2 regions of the Halomonas sp. AOP7-B1-5 genome follow, and region 1 is predicted to be linked to the other one. Evidence: predicted binding sites of a transcription regulator. Region 1 holds the regulator's gene; the other holds the start of a gene.

The links. Region 1 encodes FliA, which starts transcription of late flagellar genes. Its sites were predicted from a motif close to CTAAAGTTNNNNNNNNNNCNGCCGATA; they were not measured.
Region 2: the regulator FliA is predicted to act here: its motif matches at 9,456-9,482, upstream of ACT3XD_RS08050 (DUF4019 domain-containing protein).

The regions. Positions count from the first base shown of each region.
Region 1 is NZ_JBQTDC010000003.1:42,315-54,221, reverse strand. Features, by position in the region: gene ACT3XD_RS02510 (sensor domain-containing diguanylate cyclase) at 1-1,001, opposite strand, end outside; gene ACT3XD_RS02505 (OmpA/MotB family protein) at 1,026-1,694, opposite strand; gene ACT3XD_RS02500 (motility protein A) at 1,699-2,517, opposite strand; gene ACT3XD_RS02495 (RNA polymerase sigma factor FliA) at 2,557-3,258, opposite strand; gene ACT3XD_RS02490 (flagellar protein FlhE) at 3,285-3,689, opposite strand; gene ACT3XD_RS02485 (hypothetical protein) at 3,755-4,402, opposite strand; gene flhF (flagellar biosynthesis protein FlhF) at 4,399-6,564, opposite strand; gene flhA (flagellar biosynthesis protein FlhA) at 6,619-8,700, opposite strand; gene flhB (flagellar biosynthesis protein FlhB) at 8,697-9,863, opposite strand; gene cheZ (protein phosphatase CheZ) at 9,981-10,676, opposite strand; gene cheY (chemotaxis response regulator CheY) at 10,719-11,108, opposite strand; gene ACT3XD_RS02455 (methyl-accepting chemotaxis protein) at 11,162-11,907, opposite strand, start outside.
Region 2 is NZ_JBQTDC010000011.1:84,230-96,136, forward strand. Features, by position in the region: gene ACT3XD_RS07985 (bifunctional transcriptional activator/DNA repair enzyme AdaA) at 1-745, opposite strand, end outside; gene ACT3XD_RS07990 (LysE family translocator) at 921-1,514, shown strand; gene ACT3XD_RS07995 (AraC family transcriptional regulator) at 1,503-2,345, opposite strand; gene ACT3XD_RS08000 (DUF1206 domain-containing protein) at 2,512-3,327, shown strand; gene ACT3XD_RS08005 (YqaA family protein) at 3,337-3,942, shown strand; gene ACT3XD_RS08010 (antibiotic biosynthesis monooxygenase family protein) at 3,981-4,298, opposite strand; gene ACT3XD_RS08015 (isochorismatase family protein) at 4,485-5,051, shown strand; gene ACT3XD_RS08020 (GlxA family transcriptional regulator) at 5,026-6,009, shown strand; gene ACT3XD_RS08025 (MAPEG family protein) at 6,036-6,458, opposite strand; gene ACT3XD_RS08030 (helix-turn-helix transcriptional regulator) at 6,611-7,417, shown strand; gene ACT3XD_RS08035 (carboxymuconolactone decarboxylase family protein) at 7,469-7,921, shown strand; gene ACT3XD_RS08040 (YrhK family protein) at 7,921-8,109, shown strand; gene ACT3XD_RS08045 (class I SAM-dependent DNA methyltransferase) at 8,215-8,958, shown strand; gene ACT3XD_RS08050 (DUF4019 domain-containing protein) at 9,004-9,411, opposite strand; gene ACT3XD_RS08055 (YehS family protein) at 9,644-10,123, opposite strand; gene ACT3XD_RS08060 (tetratricopeptide repeat protein) at 10,212-10,634, opposite strand; gene ACT3XD_RS08065 (putative quinol monooxygenase) at 10,826-11,101, opposite strand; gene ACT3XD_RS08070 (L,D-transpeptidase family protein) at 11,166-11,639, opposite strand; gene ACT3XD_RS08075 (GNAT family N-acetyltransferase) at 11,701-11,907, opposite strand, start outside.

The sequences.
Region 1 (11,907 bases):
GCACGGAACATCGTCATCCACGTATCAGCATGATTAAACAGCAGTTGCTGCGGGCTTTGTGGTTCTTGGTGCGGGCTGGTAGCAGGCATCAGGCTGTCCTGGACACGCTTTAGATAGCGCGCTTCCTGACGAGCGCGCAGCAGTGCCAGCCGCTCGGTCACCATTTGTACCAAGATATGTACCGCATCCCGAACCGAGGCCGGTACCGGATGCGGCGTAGTCGAAAAGCAGGAAAGCAGTCCCCAAAGGCCTGTGTCACGCTGCATAGCCACGCACAGCATGGAACGCACACCTAGCGACTCCATATAGCACTGCCGCTCTGGGGCTGGCGCACGAAGTACGCTCGCGTCTAAATTGATCGGAAAGTCGTTAGGCACAAGTTGTTCAAATGACGCGTTGGCATCTTCAATAAAGCGTACAGGATGGCGTGCATAGGCACGTCGAAGCGTTGGTGGAACGTCACTTGCCGCCATCCGTTGCCCCACTAAAGTCGGCAGCTGGGTATCTTTAGCCTCGGCCACAATATGGCCATGCCAGTCAGGGTCAAAATGACAGACAGTCACGCGTTCGAAACCCGTTAGCTGGCGGACTTCATTCACCAAATAGGTGAGCAACTCGTCTTGATTGGCCGCCTCTGTGAGCTTAATAAATTGCTCATTGATCGCCCCTAGCAGGCGTCGCTGCCCCACAATGACAAGCGGCTCAATCTCCATGATGACGTGTTCACCGCTTCGGTAAGCACGCAGCTGCAGACGGGCCTGCTTATCCGATCCATGGTTGAATACTAGCGGTGCCGCTAGCCGCTGCTGACCCTGTAGCTCACGCCGCGCCCGTTGAGCCATACGCTTACCCAACAGTTGATTTAGCGTTATCTTCTGCGAAGAGGCGCTTAAACCGACCAGCGCTTCAAGGTTAGTGCTGGTGGCTTGAATATGCCGACTATCGGCATCAAGCACCAGTAAGGCACCAAATGACTGCAGTAAAGGGTGATGCTTAGACACAAACCCGACCTTCAGTAAATTGATTTACCCCTCTGACTGATGACGCAACAATAGTTCAACGCGCCGGTTAGCGGCTCGTCCATCAGGCGTTGCGTTACTCTCCATGGGTTGGGTGTCGGCATAACCAACGGCCCGCATACGAGAAATAGCCACCCCCTGACGCTCTAGATGACGCATCACAGCAATTGCGCGTCCAGCAGACAGCTCCCAGTTGGAGGGGAATCGGGGAGTCGCAATAGGAATGTTGTCAGTGTGCCCCTCAACTGATATTTGGCCGTCAAAGGTTGCCAACGCTTCTATAACGCTTTCTATCACATCTTGTCCCTGAGCGGTTAGTACTGCCTCACCACTGGGAAACAAAAGGTTGTCATCAATGCGCAGCGTAACGCCGCCCTGGCCTTGCGATACGCTAACGCCTGGGATATCCAGGGCCACCATCTGTGGCTGTAAACCGCTATGCCGCGGGTAGATTCCGGTCGCAAGCGTGGCTAGCGGTAGCGCTTCAGCCACGCTTGCGCCTATGCCTCCGCCCTCATCCGCCTCACTGCCACCCGGAGGTGACAGAGCCAGCAGCAGTACAAATAACGTAATCAGCAGGGTCAGTACATCTAAGTAGCTGGTAAGCCAACTCTCATCGCTTTCGCTCTGCCCTGCCGGCATTTCCAATGCATGACGAGTATCGCGATCCAGCATCGTGTTAGCCCTTCGCCGCCGCGCTTGAGGGATCCGGTCGCGGCTTTATGCTGGCATCACGAATTTCATCATTATAATTAGCAATAAACGAATTCAGCGTCTCTTCAATAAATGAAGGCAGGCGCCGTTTAGTAATCAGGGAAATGCCTTCCAATACCATGTTCATGGTGATCAGACGCTCTTCCGTACGCCGTTCAAGCTTGACAGCTATCGGCTTGAATACCAGGTTGGCCAGCAAAATACCGTAAAACGTCGTTAGCAGCGCTACCGCCATGCGTGGGCCAATCACATCCAGGTCGCCTGCATCCATGACTTCGAGCATATTCACCAGCCCAACGAGCGTACCGATCATGCCAAACGCTGGCGCATAGGTCGCCATGGTGCGAAAAATTTGCGCTTCCGCATGCTCGCGGGCTTTTAAACGGGCGATACGCCAACGCAGCATGTCGAAAATTTCGTCTTCTTTAGTATTGGCAATCACCAGTTGAATGCCGGTACGTAAAAATGGGTTACGTGTATGCACCAGCTCTTTTTCCACCGCCCTTACATCGCCTTTAAACCATAGCCGGGACATAGCAACCAGTTCATTGATATCGTCACGTGCATAGGTGTTTTCACGCCGAAAGACGAGGCCCACCAGCCGCACCACACGCAACACTTCCTTTAGCGGGTAGCTGATAAACGTGGCTGCCAACGTGCCGGTCACCACGATCGCTAAACCGGGCAGGTTGATAAAGCTTTCCGGAGACTCTGCAGTAAAAAACAGAACGCTCACCAGCAGTAGCATACTGGCGAATATACCTATCAGCGTAGACGGGTTCATCAACGGTTCCTTGCCGGTTATGGTGTAGATAGAAGCGGTTCAAGCAGAATCGTGTAAGCGGGCCCGCAGGCGGCTTATTGCCTGGCTGTGCAACTGTGACACGCGGGACTCGGTCACTCCGAGCACGGCTCCCACTTCTTTAAGATTCAGCTCTTCTTGGTAATAAAGCGCCATCAGCAGTTTTTCCCGCTCAGGGAGCGCCTCAATGGCGGCGATTAACGTTTGCCGCTGCTGCTCATCAAGCAGCTTTTCAAACGGTAAATTGCTGACATCGAAGCTTGCTGGCTCGCCGCCATCAGCGACAAGTTCCTCAAACGGCAGTAACTGGCCGCTATTGGTGTCGTTAAGCAACTGCTGATATTCATCGAGCGGCATATCAAGTTCAAGCGCAATTTCTTTTTCTTCCGGTGGGCGCCCCAATTGCTGCTCCAGCCGGCGTACCGTGTCATCCATTGCGCGAGCAGCCCTCCTTACGCTGCGCGGCATCCAGTCCCGAGTGCGCAGCTCATCCACCATCGCACCACGGATACGTTGGCTTGCAAAGGTCGCAAAACTGGCTCCTTGAGCGGCGTCAAAACGACCTAGCGCTTCTAAAAGCCCTACCGTGCCTGCCTGGATAAGATCGTCAAGTTCAATGCTTGCGGGCAACCTGACCTGCAGCGTTAAGGCGTGACGTCTTACCAGTGGCATATACTGCGCTAACAGCTCACCTTGTTTGATTCTGCCTTTTGCTGTGTACATCTTATTGCCTCGCGGCTATACAACTTTTACTGGTAGTTCACGATTACATTCAGCCCTTGCACGCGGACAGGGCGCTGACCTGGCATTAAGGCAAAGCGGAACTGCAGTGGAACATCCGCTTGCCTGCCCGCCAGTTGGGTAATGGTACCGCGCCCGCCACTCAGCGCAACGCACTGCTCTGGATGACATAGCCAAGCATTAATGGGTACCCCTGGAGGCGCGTCAAGCCGCCAGTGTATACGGTCAAGAACACCGTCATGCGCAAGTGCCCCATTGGGTGGCACTATTGGCTGACTGCGGCTTTCACGATCACTCATTGCCACCATCACGCTGGGCACCGACGCACTCCAACTGCCCGCAGCCCCAGCCGTGCCGATAATACCCAAGAGGCCACTTACCACACAGACTACCTTTAACCATCCGCTTAGCATACTTAGCATTTCCTCAGATCGACGGCTTGGCATAAGCCTTACATAGAAGCGCCTGTATGTCGCTTTCAGCGTGCCAGCAATAACAAATCGGTCGCCAAATAATGCGCAGCGGCTTCGCGCAAGTTACTTAGTAGCCCTTGGCGCGGCAAATACGGCTCGTGGAGTGCCAACAAGCGGCGCGGCCCACCATTTTCACGTGCCAGGCGTAAGGCGCGGTACATTTGTGCAAACGCATCAGCCTCACTGTTAACCCATAGTGCCCAGCGCGCGTGTTTAGCGCTTAACTGAGCCAGTTCGGACGCATCGGCCTTGACCACGCAAATAGCCCAGTCATCAGGATCGCCCGCCCAGTGGCGCCCCAGGGCAGCCCACTGCGCCAGGCGGCTCTTTACCTGATTGGCCGACGGTGCCCCACGGCCAGGTAAACCAACAATAAATAAGGTTTTTTTAGGCCTAACCAGCGGACCTTCAGGCGGCTCTAACATTGTGTGCGAAGGCGTGAGGACGCTTTGCGTATGAGTCTCGCTGGCCTTCCCCGCGCCGGTCTCTGTCTCTGTCTCTGTCTCTGTCTCTGTCTCTGTCTCTGTCTCTGTCTCTGTCTCTGTCTCTGTCTCTGTCTCTGTCTCTAAGAGAGCATCAGAGGTCGCTTGCGTCTGTTTCAAGCGCTGGGTATCTGCCCATTGGCGTAAACCCGCCGCCTGATCCTGGCTCATATGCTCACCTCTTGGCTAATACCGCCCAGTTGGCGAATAGCGTCACGTGCCATAAAGGCATATACCAACGCGTCCAACATGGCCGTATCGCGCCGTTTGCGGCGCGCGCCAAGCAAACTCAACAGGTCGGTGCGCAAGGTCGAAGCCGCGTCATCCTCAGCGCTATCTAGGTGACCGACCACCGCTGCCATGCCGCTGGCCATTAATAAGCGCACTTCGGGGTTCAGATCTCCGCTATCGGCCTCTTTCAACTGCTGCCAAGCCCGCTTCGTGAGCGCCGCAAGCCCTTCCCCCTGTAGCTGTATCAGCAGCAGCGATAAGATCTCGCTACCTAAGTGGGCTGGCGTGAGCCAGTAACGCCGGGTAACCACCTTGGCGCTTTCGGGGTCACGGATCTCGCCATACCATGCCAGCAATACGTTGCCAGCCTCATTGTGTACTTCTGCATAGGCGGTCCATAGCTGCATGTACTGGCCGCGAAAGCGCACACCAACATGATGGCTGAGCGTGCTTTCATTAAACAGTAAGCGCAGCGCATAGCGCTCGCCGTGAAAGTATACCCGCTGTGCCGAGCTAACCAGGCTGATCCAGGTCAGTTGCTGCTCATTTAACCAGCACACGGTTTCCGGTACGGGTAAGACGGGCAAGATGTGCGTGCTCGCCCCAGCCGCTTCCTTTAAAGTCTCCAGGCGCGCCTGCCAACCCGCTGGCTGGCGGTGCTGGAGCCAGGGCAAGGCAAGCCAGGCGTTCTGCTCATTAAAGCCGATATCCGGCATGGCCCAATCGCAGCCACGTTCATTGCGCCGTGCAGCCCAGACCACTCCTTTCGCAGGTAAAGGCTGGGTAAGCTGCCGGGCAAGCTGGGCATCTTGTAACTCCCCCGGTAGCGCGCCAATATCCCACACGGCTTCAAGAGCGCTGAAACCCGACATACGCTGACGCAAGCGCGTGAGCAGCGATGACAGCCGCCGACCTTGGCCAAGCACATCCCGCGACCAGCGAGGCATACTGACAGCGGCTGGCCGTGCCGTGCGCGCGCTCATAGGCACCTGCGTTGCCAGAGCCTGATCAATCAGCGACTCAGGCAGCGCCACGCTCATATCTTCAGGCACCTGCTGGCCATTCGAGCTGAACAGCACGCGCATCCCATGGCGTATGACGATATCTAATACCGGTGCCAGCCGGCCGGCTTCGTCCTGTTTGGTGATAATGCAGTCATTAAGCTCAGCCCCCGCCGCACGCGCAGCCTGGCGATAACGCAACACGACCTCTTCAAGGGTTTCTGGCTGGCTGGCCGCGTTCAGCAGAAGCACCAGACGAACGGTAGACTGGCCTCCTTGCAAATGGGCGATCTGCTCTATTACGCGTTGATCACGCTGGCTCATGCCGACGGTATCGATCATGACCCACTGCTTGCCCTGCAGACGCCCCAGCAGATCATCAACCGGTTGCTCAGCATCTAGCGCATACATGGGCGTATCCAACAGGCGAGCGTAGATTCTTAACTGTTCATGGGCGCCAATACGGAAACTATCAGTGGTCACCAAAGCCACAGGGCGCGTGCCATGACGCATCACAAAGCGTGCGGCAAGCTTAGCCGTGGTCGTGGTTTTGCCCACCCCGGTAGGCCCGACCAGGGCAACAATACCGGTTTGGTCGAAAAAGCTGGCTTCTTCATCCAGCACACTGAGCCTGCTGGTCAGCTGCTGACGAAGCCAGATCAGCGGCTGATCACTATTAGAGTCAAGTGCTTGCAGTGACTCAGGCAGGCCTTTGAGTACTTCATCGCTAAGCTCGGCGCTAAATCCCACGCGGTCCAGCAGCTGATATAGCCGCTCTTGTGTACCCACTGCCTGTAAAGGCTCAACGGGGCGGGTCGCCTGCTGGCTGGTTATCAGGGCGCGCATATCCTGCATTTCGCGCAGCAGTCGCTCGCTCATGGCCTGAAGTGGATCCTGCGCCTCGACAAGCGGTGCTAGCGGGCTAACAACCGGCGCAGCGGTGGTCTCAACAGGCTCGACGGCATCGTCGGCCATTGCCAAAATTTCAATGCCATCGTCGGTTCGCCGGTTGGCCAGAATAAGAGCATCATCGCCAAGTGTTTCACGTACCTGGCGCATGACATCACGACTGTTTGCTCCAATAAAACGCTTAACGCTCATGCCTTACCTTATGTATGTACAAGAAACCGATGCGCTGGTTACTGCCTGTCATGCTTAGCGCCCCCCCACTATCGTGGTCACGCGCAACGTACGGTCATCGGGGATCTCAGCTTGAGACATGACGACAAGGTGACGCAAGCGGCGACGCAAAAAGCGCGATAGCACGCCGCGCAGGGAGTGCTGAACGACCAGCACCGGCGCGTCGCCACTGCCCTCATGACGCTCCAGTGCTTGCTGCGCCTGTGTCATTAAGGTTTCAGCAAGGCCCGGCTCCATTGCCCCATTTCCATTCATTGCTTGCATTAGCACCTGCTCAAGCTGGGCATCAAGTCCCATCACATTGAGAGTTTCCTGCCCGGCAAACCATTGCTGTGTAATAGCGCGCCCTAATCCGATACGTACAAGCGCGGTAAGCTCATTGGGGTCTTGTTGTTGTCCGGCAAACTCGGCCAGGGTATCCAAAATAGTGCGCATATCACGGATAGAGACATCCTCTTCCAGCAGATTTTGCAAAATACGCTGCAAGATGGTGAGCGAAATCGCTTTGGGCACGACCTCTTCTACCAGTGACTTCTGATCATCGCCTAGTTTATCGAGCAGCTTCTGCACCTCTTGGCGACCCAGCATTTCAGGTGAGTGACGGTGCAAAAGATGGTTTAAATGGGTGGCAATCACGGTGCTTGCATCCACCACGGTGTAACCATAAACCTGAGCGTGCTCACGCTGGTTAGTGTCTATCCATACCGCCGGCAGGCCAAAGGCCGGATCTTGGGTAGCCGTTCCCTGCAGCTCTCCAGACACTTGGCCTGGGTCGATCGCTAACCATTTGCCTGGCTGCGCTTCAGCGCGGCCAATTTCGGCGCCTTTCATGGAGAGCACATAGGTATTGGGCGGAAGCTCCAGGTTATCGCGAATATGCACAACAGGGGGCAGAAAGCCGACTTCCTGGGCAAACTTTTTACGCACGCTTTTAATACGCCCTAACAGCTCACCTTTCTGGCGGGCATCTACCAGCGGGATCAAGCGGTGCCCTACTTCCAGGCCCAAGGTATCGACCAGTTGAACATCTTCCCAACTGGCTTCCGGGGTCTCCTGCAGGGCAGGCGGCTCCGCGGTAATTTCTTCCTGCACCTGGGCTTTCTGCTTGTTACGAATCAAGAACCAGGCTAAACCGCTTAGTAGCGCCGTAAAGATCAAAAAGACCAGATTGGGCATACCCGGCACTAAGCCTAATAGCCCCATGACCATCGCGGCCAGGATCATGACCTGAGGGTTCACAAACAGCTGGCTGATCATCTGCTGACCAACGTCCTGGTCGGTATTAACGCGGGATACCGTCACACCGGCGGCCGTTGAAATAACCAGCGCCGGGATCTGCGCAACAAGCCCATCACCAATGGTTAACAGCGTATAAGTACGCCCGGCGTCTGCAAAACTCATATCATGCTGCAGCATGCCGATCAGCAGACCACCGATAATATTTACCACCATGATCACAAGACCAGCCATGGCATCGCCGCGGACAAACTTGCTCGCACCGTCCATCGAGCCATAAAAATCGGCTTCCTGAGCAACTTCGGCACGCCGCTTTTTGGCATCGTCTTCGCCAATCAGTCCCGCATTTAAATCAGCGTCGATGGCCATCTGCTTACCGGGCATGGCATCAAGCATAAAGCGTGCGCCCACTTCGGCGATCCGCCCGGCGCCTTTGGTGATTACCATGAAGTTAATAATCACCAAGATTAAGAAGACCACCAGACCTACGGCAAAATTGCCGCCCACCAAAAAAGTACCAAACGCTTCAATGACCTTACCAGCCGACGCACCGCCCGCGTGCCCTTCCATCAGGACAACGCGGGTTGAGGCGACGTTAAGCGACAGGCGCAATAGCGTGGTAAACAGCAAAACCGCCGGGAAGGCGGCAAAATCCAGAGGCTTTTGTGCAAACATGCTGACCAGCAGCACCATGATGGCTAGGGCAATGTTAAAGGTGAACAGTAGATCCAGCGCAAACGGCGGCAAGGGCAGGATCATCATGCCCAAAATCATTAGAATCAGCAGCGGCCCGGCGAGCAGCTTCATGCGTACATCGCCCATCCAATCGCGGTGGGTGACCAGCTGGTTCAAACCTTTCATGACTGCGCCTCATTGCCACCGGCACGACCACCGGGGGTTTGCATTTCCGGGGGTACCGGCAGGTTATCGGGGGTTGGGGGCACCTCGCCTCCTTGTTGTGCAACATGCTTCAGGCGGTACGCCCAGGCCATCACTTCGGCCACCGCGGTATATAGTTCAGCCGGCACTTCTGCCTCTAAATCCACGTGGTGGTAAAGGGCTCGCGCCAACGGCGCAGCCTCAAGGCGAGGGACGCCAGCCTCGGCACCCAGCTCACGTATTTTTGCGGCAACGGCATCCGCCCCTTTGGCGACTAATCGCGGCGCACCCATGCTGCCCTCCTGATACCTCAAGGCAACGGCATAATGAGTGGGGTTGGTAATAATCACATCGGCTTCAGGAACTTTGCTCATCATCCTGCCCCGCGCCATCGCCTGCTGCTGCTGACGAATGCGCCCTTTCACATGAGGGTCGCCTTCTGACTCCTTATGCTCGCGCTTCACCTCTTCCTTGCTCATGCGGAGTTTTTTGGCGTTGCTCCACAGCTGAAAAGGAACATCCATCAGAATCACCACGATCAGCGACAGCACCATCAGTCCGGCGGCTTGGGCCGCCATATTAAGCGCGCTGGCCAACGCCTGCTGCACAGGCTGGTCCATCAATGCTAAAAACTTGCCGATATTGAAGTATAAAAAAGCCGAAACCACACTGCCGATCAGTACTGATTTGGCTATCGCTTTGGCCAGCTCAATAAGCGCCTGGGTTGAGAAGATGCGCTTAACCCCTGCAACAGGATTCAATTTGGAAAGCTTGGGCTGCATGGACTTCGCTGAAACCAGCCAGCCGCCTAGCAGGGCAGGCGCAACCAACGCAATCACGGTGAGCAGTAAAAATAGCGGTATCATGGTAAACAGCGTGCGCTGCCCCAGGTCCAGCGCATTGACCAGCATCGGCATCTCTTCCATGGCTTGCCGGCGGTCAAAGAGCAATGCCTGCTCCATAACCATGCCTAATTGGTCATAGAGCATCATTCCCATGCTCCATAAGCCAATGACGCCGCCTAGCAAAAGCAAAAACGTGGTTAGCTCGCGAGAACGAGGCACCTGCCCCTCTTCGCGCGCCTTTTCCATCCGCCTGGGCGTAGCCTCTTCGGTCTTTTCCTGATCGCTATCGTTATCTGCCATGCTGCCATCCGGCTCGTCGTGCGCGGCTCACCATAAATTCAGCCGCCCCAGGGGACGGCTGAACAAAACGCCTATTTTGCCAGATACGGCTTTTTACAATGCCCTAATAACACCGCATTAAAAGCCCAATTCGTCCAATAAGTCGTCCACTTGATCCTGGTCTGTCACGATATCAGGCGCATTTTCCTTGATTTGCGGGCCGTTCAACAGCTCTTCTTTACGTCGTGCAGACTCGCTCTTCCACTGATCTTCCGCTTTACGTTGCATCGACTCGCGGGCCTGCGCACCGGGCACGTTGTCGATCAGCACTTGTACCAGTTGATGTTCGATCTCACGGATCACGTCCATCATCTTCTTGATCACCTGGCCGGTCAGGTCCTGAAAGTCCTGGGCCATCATGATTTCGAGAAGCTCTTTGTTCGTGGCGGCCGTAATTGTCGGCACATCGCTTAGGTAGGTGCGTGTTTCCTTTACGAGCGTCTTGGCATCCGCTAGCTCTTTGGGTGCCTCAAACCAGTCGGCCCATTGCTTATCAAGTACTTCAGCTCGCTCGGCAAGCTCGTCCTGAAGCGGCTGCGCGCGATCAATGGCGTTTAACGCACGATCAGCCGCCTGCTCGGTCATGGTGGCAACATAGTGCAACCGATCGCGGGCGTCTGGAATGGCTTCAGCTGCTTTTTCGATCTCTTTATCCAAACCCAGTTCGCGCATATTATCGCGCAACATGCGGGTAAGCTTGCCGATGCGATGAATTAATTCTTCAGCGCCTTCCTCGGACAGCTGGGCAGAGCCGATCTGCTCATTCTGACTCATTACATTGTCTCCTCGCGAACCAGGCCCTTCGGCCCAATCGCTTTATTTACCCATTTTGTCGAAGATTTTATTCAGCTTTTCTTCGAGGGTAGCGGCGGTAAACGGCTTGACGACATAGCCGTTGGCACCCGCCTGTGCGGCCGCAATAATATTTTCTTTCTTGGCTTCTGCCGTCACCATCAACACCGGCAAATGTTTCAAGGCTTCATCCTGACGGATCTCCTTGAGCATTTCCAGACCGTCCAGGTTAGGCATGTTCCAGTCGGAAACGACAAATTCAAAATTGCCTGCGCGCAGTTTATTTAGCGCGTCTTGGCCATCTTCGGCTTCATCAACGTTGGTAAAGCCCAGCTCTTTAAGCAGGCTACGTACAATCCGACGCATCGTAGGAAAGTCGTCGATCACCAGAAAACTCATGTTTTTATCGGCCATTATTCATCCTCTTATCAATACACGTCATCAGATGACGAGTTACTTAGTCAGGGTTAAAAAGCTTCCCACTCTGCATGATCGCTATGGCTGGATACTGGACGTGTCGCTGGAACAGCCGGTACGATTTTTTGCGCAGGGCGAGAAAGGGTTGAGGTAGCTTGCGCCGGTAACGAAGCGCGCTGAGGGGATTGCGACCCCAGCAGCTTGAAGACGGCAACGGCCTCTTCCAAATGATTGGCCTGCTCTTCGAGCGATGTAGCGGCTGCGGAGGCCTCTTGTACCAGTGCAGCATTCTGCTGAGTTACCTGATCCATTTGGCCGACCGCGTGACTTACCTGCTCAATGCCATCGCTTTGTTCCTGCGAGGCTGCCGATATCTCATCCATGATATCGGTAACCCGGCGCACGGCCGTCACGACATCGGCCATGGTAGAACCTGCCTGCTCGACTAATGTCGAGCCTTGCTTAATCTGGCTCGCCGAGGCGTCAATTAACGTTCTGATCTCTTTGGCAGCATCAGCACTGCGGCTGGCGAGGTTACGGACCTCACCGGCCACCACTGCAAACCCACGGCCCTGCTCACCAGCGCGCGCGGCTTCTACCGAGGCGTTGAGAGCAAGGATATTGGTTTGAAAAGCAATAGAGTCGATAACGCTGGTAATATCGGCCACTTTTTGCGAGCTGCTCGATATGCCGTGCATCGTTTGAACCACCTGGTTCACTACCTGGCCACCATGTTCAGCCGTTGACGAAGCGTCCGCGGCCAGCGTGCTGGCCTGGCGGGAATTATCAGCATTTT
Region 2 (11,907 bases), on a different contig from region 1:
GTTGAATCACCCGGTGGCAGGGAATCCACAGCGCAATCGGGTTGGCCCCCACCGCATTGCCCACAGCTCGCGACGATTTAGGCATGCCCAGCGCCTGAGCAATATGCGTATAGCTTGCCAGCTGGCCTTCCGGAATAGTAAGTAACGCTCGCCATACGGCCACCTGGAAATTGGTGCCGGTCACGTGAAGCGATAGCGTACCGGGCTTAGCTTTAGACGTTGCAAACAATGCTTCAACCACATACGCCGTCGCCTCAGGACGATGATCGAGCGTGCTTCGCGGCCACTCCTTGGCAAGCCGCGCCAGCAGTTCATCGGCACTGGTGGCATCCACAAAACCCATGCGGCAAATGCCGCGTGGGGTGACTGCTACCAGCACGCTACCCAGAGGCGTTGCATGCACGCCGTACTCGATATGCACGCCCTCCCCCTGGCGTTTATGCTCCCCAGGCGTCACCGCTTCCAGCTGCACAAAGTGATCGTACAGCCGCGAACCCCCGCTTAGGCCAAGCTCGTGAGCCACATCAAGTAACGCGCGGGGTTCTTTTAATAGCTGCTTACCTCGCTCCAAGGTTAGGGCCTGCAAAAAGCGCTTGGGCGAAATACCGGCATAGCGGCAGAACAGACGCTGAAAATGATAGGCGCTTAAATGGACATGGGCGGCAACCTCATCCAGGCTGGGCTGCAGTTTGGCTCGCTCCACCATGTAGGCCATCGCCTTTTCGATACGCGCGTAATCATCCATTGCCGGTTCCTCAGATTGATACCCATGTACTTTTATCTAAATACTTAGATAAAAGTACGTTCTAGCGTAAGCGCTTTATGCCCGCCTGCCGACCCGAATCTTGCGCATATCAATTTTATACAATACGCCGCCCTCACGTTATCGCACACTCCTCTTACTGTTTTGGAGGATCATCATGAGCGCTTCACTATTACTACCCATGTCAGCCTTTGCCCTTGCCGCGTCTATTTCTCCTGGCCCGGTGAATCTGGTATGCCTAAGTAGCGGTACGCACTACCCTATCGCTAAAGGGTTAATCTTTGTGACCGGCGCCACGCTGGGCTTTATAGCGTTGTTTATAGGCGTTGGCGCTGGTCTTTACTCTTTGCTTACCACAGTGCCTTTACTTGAAGAGCTACTCCGGTGGGCAGGGATAGCATTTTTGCTTTATCTAAGTATTAAGTTAGCAATGGATGACGGCATGCTGCCTGAGCAGGCAACGCCCAAACCGCCTGGATTTATGACGGGCGCGCTTATGCAGTGGCTAAACCCTAAAGCATGGATTGCCTCCGCCTCAGGTATTGGCGCTTATACAAGCGGTAATGATCTGACACAAATTTCTATGTTCGCCGCGCTGTACCTACCCATTTGTTGGCTATCGCTTGCAAGCTGGGTTTATGCGGGTGCTTTTTTAAAGCGCTATATTCAAACGCCCCGGCTACTAGTCGCCATTAATCGGCTGCTCGCAGTGTTATTGGCGATAAGCTGCCTATATTTATTATTCACTTAGCGAGTGTCGATACTGGTTGGGAGTAGCTGCAACCAACTGCTTAAAGGTTCTTTGAAAATGGGGCTGGTCGTTAAAGCCTACCTTCAAGGCGGTTTCAACGATGGGCTTGCCTAGCTTGAGCTCACGCTGGCCTAGCTGGATTCGCCGGTTAACCAGATACGCATGGGGCGTTAAACCAAAGTGTTGCTTAAACGTACGAATAAGATGCCCAGCGCTATACCCAGAGAAGTTGCAAAGATCCATTAGAGATAACTCTTCTGTTGCATGTGCATCCAGATACGCGGCTACTGCCAAAAGCTCATTTGGCGCTTTTTGGAGGGGCTGATGGGGCTTTCGGGAAAGCCACTGCAATACTTCCAGCAAATAATCGACTACTACCGTTTGCTTCTCAAGCAAGCTGCGCTGATTATCCAGCAGACAAGCGGCCATCGCCCGGTAAGCGTGATAGAACCTTGGCTGCGATATCACCGCCGTTTCAATATCCTTCCAGTGGGATGAAGCCAGAAGCCCTGCCTGATAACGCAAGTCGGTAAGCCAGTGTGTATCCACATACAGCATCAGATAAGCCCAAGGCTCATTTTCAATAGGATTACATGCATGCACCCAATGCGGGTTCATCAACACTAAGTCGCCTGCGCTAATTTGATAAGACGAATCGCGATAACGAAACGTGCTTTTACCGGCGGTGACTGCCCCAAACGACCAATGAGTATGGCTATGCGGCGCATAACATACCTGACGGGCATCGCTGATTTTGCGAAGCTCAATATGCGGTATCCCAGGGTGACGCCAAAAAACAGGGGCCGCTAAAGAAGAAGAGCGTGGGGGCATAGGTTATATCCAAGCCAATAGTGAAATGATGTATAGCAAAATGGCCGTTAACACCTAGATATCAGCTACCTCATTACTCACGCTAGACAATAACATGCGATCGGCCCAGTATGGACAGCCGCATTAATACGGATATTGAATAAAGCCATTCAGTCAGGAGGACACCATGGCCAAGCGAACACCTGTACGTGATCATCGGGATGCTATTACTCTGTTTGCCCGTATGGGTTACGCGGCTCGCGGCGTTGTCTATTTGCTGGTCGGCGGCCTTGCCGCGCTTGCAGCACTGGGCGAAGGTGGCCAGACCGAAGGCAGCCGGGGCGCTCTGGAAAGCGTATTAACCGCGCCTTTTGGCAAGATTATGCTGGCGATCATAGCCCTGGGCCTTATTGGCTACGCGATGTGGCGCACCATCCAGGCGGTTAAAGATGCTGATCATCACGGCACTAATGCAAAAGGGCTCGCCATTCGAACAGGCTTAATGGTCAGTGCCGTCACTCATACACTGCTGGCCTTCTACGCTGCTAGCCTGATCTTTCGCCTGGGTGGCTCTTCTGGTGATTCAGGTGGATCTGAGGGCATCGTCAGTTGGTTGCTGCAACAGCCTTTTGGACGCTGGCTGGTAGGTGCTGTGGGGCTCGTCATTATTGGTGCGGGCATAGCCCATGGCCTCAAGGGCTTAAAAGCTAAATTCGACAAAAACTTCGACATGCCGCATCAAACCCAGCGCTGGGCTTACCCGGTTTGCCGTTTTGGCCTAGCGATTCGTGGTCTGGTATTTATTATTGTCGGCAGCTTCTTTCTTATCGCTGCCTATCAGATAAGCCCTAGCGAAGCAGGCGGCACAGAAGAGGTATTCAGTACGCTGCGAAGCCAGGCCTATGGCCAGTGGTTATTGGTTTTTGTCGCTATAGGGCTATTCGCGTTTGGCGCCTATAGTGTATTGGCGTCTATTTATCGCCGCATCAACCCGGCGATGTAGACCTTATCCATGATAGCTATTATCTCAAAAAGCACTAAAGCGTGGTTCGAGCGCATTAACGGCTCAAAGAATATGCTATGGCTACTCGGCACGCTTTCCTTTCTAGAAACCATCATCCTGCCCATTCCCCTTGAGCTAATACTCATCCCACTGATGGCGGCTAACAGGCAGCGTATTTGGCTGCTGGCGACGGTTACCACAGCGGGTTGTCTGACCGCCTCGCTGGTGGGTTATGGCGTAGGCATGTTGCTATTCCAATCAATAGGCAACTGGTTTATCGAATTCATGGGCATGCAGGAGAGCTACCAAGCCTTCCAAACGTTTTTCAATCAGTACGGCTTTGCGGCAATTTTAGTTATCGGTATTGTGCCGATTCCCTTTCAAGTGGCCATGATCACCGCTGGGCTTTCAGGCTATCCGATATTGCTGTTCGTGCTGGCCGCATTCATTGCCCGCGGTCTTCGTTACTATGGGCTAGCCTGGCTGGTTTATCGCTTTGGCCATAGTGTGCTGGTGCTTTGGAAGCGCCACGCGTTACTAACCAGCCTGGTAGGCGGTGTGATAGTGCTGTTGTTTGTACTGGGCCTACAAGCATTAGCCAGCTTGGTGATGTAGATAGGCGGGAATAGGGAGATTAAATAAGCGGCATATTGCTATATGCCGTAATCCCGCTCCACTTTGGCAATCCGGGTTTTAAAATGCTGATACCACTGCTGATGGCCAAGCCGCTGCGCTTCTTTATGCTCGGCATGTGCCTTCCACGCTTTTATCGAGTCCAGATCCGCCCAATAGGAAACGGTGACTCCCACCTCATTGCGTGCCGATTCCACACCTAGAAACCCTGGCTGCTGGGCGGCCAGCTCCACCATGCGTACCGCCATGTCATCGTAGCCATCTTCGATATCCGTACGCACAGAGGTAAAAATCACTGCGTAGTAAGGCGGCTCAGGGGTAGTAGCGATATGGGGCATGGAGTCTCTCTTGGGCTAAAGCTATGTCGGTACGCGTATCGTAATGGTTTGATGAGCCCTGTCTAGCGCAATAATCTAATTTGCATCAATGTCCGATATTGTCCGCTTCATGACCGCTCAGCGTATCGTTAGCACTACCTGAACCCTCTAAGCTATGGCCTCATTTTCATGCAACTGAGGCCTACCATGTCACTCTCAAACACCGCGCTACTCATGATCGACGTGCAATCTTCCTTTCCCGCGCGTGATTATTGGGTAGAATCGCTAGCTGAAGCGTGGCGGCCAAACCAGCGCGCCCTGTTAAACGCAGCCAAGGCCCATCAGATCCCCGTGGTGCGAATACTGCATGAAGCGCCCGGCAGCCAAGGCGCATTTGACCCGGAACAGGGCCTGGTTTGTCCGCTTGAAGATTTTAACGATGCGGTGGCGATCACGTTTAACAAACGTGTCCATAACGCCTTTAGCGATACGTCACTTGAAAGCTGGCTGCGTGAACGCGGGATTACCCATCTCGTGATTAGCGGCATTCGAACCGAACAGTGCTGTGAAACAACGTCGCGGGTTGGGTCAGACCTGGGCTTTAGCGTCGATTTCGTCAGCGATGCAACGCTGACCTTCCCCATGACGCGCCAAGGCATCACCTGGTCGGCGGAAGATATCAAGGCACGCACGGAGCTGGTACTTGAAGAGCGCTTTGCGCGTATCGTCAGCACCTTGGATTTAATCAATGAGTGGCAAACCCAGCGTGAGTGAACCGTTACGAATTGCAGTATTGATGATGCCAGGGCAAGTGCCGCTCGATTTGATTGGTCCGCTTCAGGTACTGCAATGCGCATGCCGCCTGTCAATCGAGATTGACGTACGCTATATCGGCCCGCAGGACGCCTTGCAATGGCTCGGGCCGCTATCGCTTAGTGGCATAGACCCACTGCCAGAGCAGCTACCCCATCAGCATTTGCTGCTAATCCCAGGGCAGTATCGCAACAGCATTGAGCCATTGGTACAGCAAACCTGTGTCGGCTGGCTCAAAGCGAATGCCCAGCATGCCGATACGCTGATGACGGTTTGTTCAGGCACCCTGCTGCTTGCTGAAACGGGCCTGTTGAATGGGCGACGCTGCACCACGCACCACACGCTGCTTGACCAGCTACGCGCTAACGCGCCTCTGGCCAAGGTACAGCGCGACTGCATCTTTATCGAAGACGGCCACTATTTAACCAGTGCGGGTATCTCGACCGGCGTGGATACCATGCTCTACTGGCTTACCCGCACATGCGGCCATCAGTTGGCCCTGAGCGTTGCCCGGGAGATGGTGCTTTACCTTCGCCGCAGCGGGCAGGAACCCCAGCTGGGCGCCTGGCTTGAGGGGCGCAACCACGTGGATGAACGAATTCACCGGGTGCAAGACTCTCTTTGTGCGGCCCCCTCACAATCCTGGCGGATGGAAACGCTCGCCGCACAAGCCGCCATGAGCGAACGTCACTTTCGACGACGGTTTAAACATCTCACCGGCATGCTGGTAGGCGATTACATCGTGGGTTTAAGACTTCAGCGCGCCAAAGCGTTAATGACCGAAACCACCTGGACACTCGCCCGTATTGCCGCTGAATCCGGGTTTGGTGACGAGCGCCAGCTGCGCAGAACCTGGTCGCGCCAGGAAAGTATGCCGCCAAGCGCATGGCGCCGCTCCCAGCGATCCCTACCGATTTAATTCACCTATAGCAGCAGCGCCAATGGCTAGAACAGCGTAACCAGGATTTGAATGCACATGACGATCATGCACAGGATCCCCACGCCATAGGAAATCGTTCGCCAAGGCTGTAGCGAGTTCAGATAACACAGCGTATGGCAGTAGCGCGAAGCGGTAAATAGCATGAAGAGCCACATGGCAAGCCCTGAAGAGGCGCCCACCAGAACGTAAGCAGCGCCCAGCCCCAGAAAAATGGGAATGTTCTCAAGATCATTCGACCAGGCTTTGCTGGCCTTTTGTACCTGCGGCAACTCCTCTTGGGCAGGCGACTTGCCCGCCATTGCCGCATCCTCCGGCGTTTTAAAGGTCATTTTCGTGATGCGGTGAAAGCCTTGATATAACGACGTGGCAAACATCTTCGCAAACAGCAGCACCGTCGCTAGCGCATACCAATAAACGGCCTCATCCATAATGCCTCCGGTAATATTCAATCCTGGTTAACGCATGATTGCGTAGTGAAAGCCTCACTGCTCAAGCATAGCCACTTTCCGAGCCCATGTGTTTGCGGTTTAATACTGGTCATACGATGAAGCCTTTTCATCAACGACAAAGGGGTGATGCCATGGCCCTATTTATACTGCCCAGCAACGCCGCCTGTTTGAATTTACAACAGCGCCTGCCTGACCCGCGCCTCCGCCCATGGGTACAATGTCTTTGGTCAATGGCCGGGCAAGGCAGTGTTGTTCCACCTAGAACGGAAAAGCTCTACCCTGATGCCGGTTCCAGCCTTACGATCAGACTTGCCAGCTCCCAGCCAACCATCACGTTTTGCTTTAATAAAAGCACCCTGCTTGAAACGTTTAATCCATCAGAAACTCGCTTAAGCATTCGATTCAAGGCGGCAGGCGCTTACGCTCTATTGGGCCTGGAGCCACAGCAGTTTTCAGATATCCATCATTCACTAGGCATTGATGATGATAAACCGCCGTGGCTGGATAGCCTGATGCCGGTTGTCGAACGCCTGTACCAGGTTAATACAGTAGAAGGGCTTGCCCTGTTAGAGGCTTGGCTGATGAGCCGGCTGGAATGCCAATCGCCCAGCAATAGCCGCACTCAAAACCTGGCTTACGAAATTAGCCGGCTGCAACTGCCTTTGCAGCAGCTAATGGCCAACATGGGATTTACTCGGCGCACGCTGGAGCGCAAATTAAAGCAGGAGGTAGGCGTTTCACCCGGGCATCTAGTGGGCTATGCCCGGATGTATAATGCCCGCCAGCTGTTAACCACTAGCCACCTTCCCCTTGCGGAGATAGCCCTACAGTGCGGCTACTTCGACCAAGCGCATTTTTCTCATGCTTTTCATAAATTCACCTATGAAACCCCAGCGGCCTATCGAAAGCGTAAATTGTCGCAAATTTACAAGGCGTAGAAGTCTTCCGGTTTTAAGCTCGTATTTCAACTTATTAACCGGAGCATTTCCATGCTGCAACGTCTATCACCTGAAGTCGTCTATAGTCTATGCCCTCGCCTGCCGAAGCATCTTATTGCCTTGGGCAAGGTCGAGGCTGATTCTGTCATTAATCAAACGATAATTCATTTGGTTCACCTACGCGTCTCACAAATTAATCACTGCTGTTACTGTCAGCATATGCACAGCCAAGAGGCGCGCGATGATGGCGAGCGCCAGGCGCGTCTGGATGTATTGCCCGCCTGGCGAGAAGCGCCCTGCTTTTCTGCTGAAGAGCGTGCTGCGCTTGCCTGGGCAGAAGCTCTTACCCTCATCAGCCAGGCAATGGTCAGCGATGACGATTATCAAAACGCCGTCACCGCGTTTGGCGAACAAGGCCTGATGGAACTCACCAGCGTTATTCTGGAGATCAACAGCTGGAACCGCATAGCAGTAAGCTTTCAGTTCACACCGGAGATAAGCTGATGGTAATGACGCTGCGTCAACAGCTGCCTAACCTACTGGGCATTTTCTCCAGCCTGTGCTTTTTCTTTGGCAGCTTTATGTTTCTGCCCACCTTTGCAACCTACGCAACCATCGGTGTCTGGTGCTTTGTGGTGGGGTCACTAATTATGTTTATTATCTATTTCATAAACATAAAAAGCGGGCAGTAACCTCGCTCACATATAACGCGCCTAGCCAATAGGGCGCGTTACTTCTCAAACCCACCCCACTCGTTTACTATGCGCCACCCTCAATTCCAAGCTACCCAGGCCGCCATGTCCTTTAATGCACTCTATACCGATCTTTCTGGCTATTACGATTTAATGTGCGAGGACATCGACTACCCGGCGCAAAGTGACGCGGTTCGCAGACTTCATCAAATTTTCGGTAACGGCGGCAATGCTCATCTTGATCTTGCCTGCGGCACCGGCCCCCATGTTCGTCATTTTATTGATCATGGCTACCTGAGTAGCGGCCTGGATATCAACCAGCCCATGCTGGATATCGCCACCACGCGCTGCCCCGAAGCCCAGTTTACATGCCAGGATATGGGTAGCTTTCAGGTAAACGAGCCGCAGGATCTGATTACCTGCTTCCTGTACTCGATTCACTACAGCGACGGGATTGAAAAGCTCAAGGCGTGTATTTCAAGTGCGCATAGCGCCTTAAAACATGGCGGGGTTTTCTGCTTTAACGCAGTCGATAAACATAAAATCGATAACGATCTGTTTGTGAAACACACCGCTAAAAAAGCCGACGATGCATTCACATTTCGCTCGGGGTGGTATTACAGCGGTAGCGGCGAAAAACAGGCTCTCAAGCTCAGCATTAAAAAAACCAATGCACGCGACACCCAAATATGGAATGACGAACATCCCATGGTCGCGGTTAGCTTTGCCGAGTTAATCAGCCTGCTTGAGCCTTACTTTGAAGTCCATGTGTTCGAGCACAACTTTGAAGCTATCACGCCGTGGAGCACTACCTCGGGGAACGCTATTTTTGTCTGCGTAAAAGCCTAGCATTTCGCGGTGGCTAAAAGTGTCTATTCAATACCGTTAATAAGTTCAGTTGACATAATAACCGCTTACTTTCCAAACGCCTTCTTCCAGATGCGGCGTAATGGTTTCGGTAATGTTGGGCTTATTGGTAAATCGCGTTTGATAGGTGAACTCCTTGTAATCATTCTTAGGAGCACCGGGCATAGACGTTGCACTGATGACGCGCGTGCGTCGGCGGGACTCCACCGACCCGAAATCACGCCGTGCCGCGCTAATGGTCCGCTCTAGCATGCTGGGTGAAAGCGGGCGCTTAAGCAGCGGTGATGACACTTCCCAGGCCAGTTCAAACTCGCCGCTGTCGATTGCTTCAAGCCATGCCAGCGCTGCTGCTTCTGCCGCATCGGTATTCGCCTGGGCAGTGGGCGACATCAGTAGTAACAACGTAGTGATGAAACAGATCAGCGGTTTTGGCATGGATAACTCTTGGTGGCGATAAAAAGTTGACGGGCTTGATTAATTATCGGAACCAAGAGAATTTTCTTTAGCAATAATTCATTATAACCAGGCCAACCCACTATAAGGCTTGGATGCTACTGTCTCCCAAGGGCTCTCCAGGCTATTGGTGGGTGGGTGGCGGGCAGATCAGTAAGGCAGAAAGACAAGCTTCTGCCTTACTGAGAAACACCATCAATAATAGCGTTAAAATTCAGGCTTCTGACCCCTTGGATTCTGGGCGCAGCTGGAGCTGAAGGCCCATTAAAAAATTGCGCAGCACCTGATCTTTACACTCACGATAATTCTTATGGCTGGGTTTACGGAAAAACGCGCTTAACTCATGATTACTTAAGCGGAACTCGGCCAGCTCAAAAATAGCTAAAATATCCTCAGCTTTTAAATTCAACGCAATACGCAGCTTCTGGAATACCATATTATTGTTCAAATCGGATTCTGGCGCGGGCGGCGGGCCTTCACGTTTGCCACGCTTAAAGCTGATAAAGCCGTTCAAAAACGCGGCTAATTCTTTATTTTTCAGCTTAACAAAATCTGCATCGTCATCTTTTTTCAACCAGGCAGAAACCTGCTCCTGGGTGACATCAAACTCTGCCAGAGAGAAAATTTTCATTACGGCGTTGTCTTTTAAATCAAAGACATACCGTATACGGCGCAGAATATCATTATTGATCAAAATACAGCTCCTAGTCTTAGGGAAATCCAATAAAGCCAAATGTCATGTGCTTTAGGTTCAGCATAAATGTGTATCTTACGTCGCCAGACTAGCTTGCTGATAGCGTTTCAAGAAGCTCATCAATCTCGGCTTTAAGCTCGTCATCATGCACTTTATTAGCGCTGGCCTTGGCATTTTGCAGGCTTTGAATTGCCGCCTCCGTTTGGCCCAGCTCCATTTGCAATTTAGCCATGGAAAGAGCGATGGATGACATATGCTCTTTGGAATTGATCGCAACGGCTTTTTCCAGCGCTTTTTCATAGCCCACCAGCGCGTCATCCAACTCCTCGGTAAAATCCGCCAGCGTTTCCCACTGCTCCGGATGATCTTTATCGGTATTTTCATTCTCGATGCAAATAGCTTTCAGCTCGGCATAGAACGAATCAAACGCCTCTCTATCTTCTTTGTCAGCCGCCCGCATTAGCTTTTCAGCCAACTCATAGACCGCCTTGTAAATCTTGGTATTAATCATTAACCACGACCCTATTTCTGAAAAACAAAAAATGAAAATAAACCGACTTATTAGCTTATTGAGCGATAAAAAATTCTTGAAGGCGCGCGATCTGCAGCCAATTTGTTATTTTATCACTGCTGCGTTCAGGGCGCGTGCGTTTGTTCACTCACTGCCTTATCGGCTTGATGGGACTAGCGGAGCGCTATAGCTTATTCAAACACCTCGTAATGGCGCTTTACGTTACCGGTTAGCCTTCCCCAGCCGGAGTTCGCCACACGCTGCTGGTGCTGTTCAAAAGCGGTTCGGTCGACAAACTCTTCATAGACGTTAAAACGATACGGATCGGCTTTATCCTGAGTGACCTCGAACGTTATGCAGCCTGGCTCTTTCAGGGTGAGCTGTCGGTGATGAATAAGCCCGGCTTTCACGGCTTCAAGGTCGCTTTCGGGGACGGTTATAAAACCTTTTAAGGTTACTTTTGCCACTGAGGCAGCCTTTTTATATAAAGCCCATTGAATTGGAAGGCACCCCACCTGAATAAGCTGAGTATTACCACTCGATATGAATGGGCGTACCCACCTTTACCAGCTCCATGAACTCGTCCATTTCGGCATTGGTCAATGCAATACAGCCATTGGTCCAATTAAAGCGTTGCGTAATAGGAGCCAGCCATCCAAGCCAGTTAAATTGCCCGTGCACCATAATAAAACCGCCGGGCGAAACTCCCAGGCTTTCTGCATGAGCCGTATCGGCTTCGTTAGGGTAACTCACATGCATTGAGCGGTAAGCCGAGGAGTCTTCTTTCTTATAGTCCAGAACGTAGTGGCCTTCGGGCGTTCGCTGATCGCCCTCCTGCACCTTATGCCCCTGCGCACTTCCGCCAAGCGCGACATGGAACTCTCTGACCACTTCGTCTCCATCCAGGAGGTACATGCGGTTGTCTGATTTATCTACTTTTACCAGATCGACATCCGCAAGCGCCGGGGTCGCGAGGAAGATCAGCAGCCATGCTATTTTGTTCATTATTTAAACCGTCAGATAAAGATTTAAGAGTGTACTGGATAGGCTTTAAAGGGCTCTAGCATTAAAACGCAACGTATAGTCGCAACGCATCCTGGTGCTGTATGCCGTTCTCAAAAATGGGTTCGGGATAATTATCTAGAAAATGGTTTTTAACTACCCGGTCAACTCTAAACCCATGGCGCTGATAATAGGTAAGCTGATACCCAAAGGTGCCGGTGCTTAACTCCACCCGCTGCATATTCTTGGTCTTCAGCTCATTCAAGGCGAA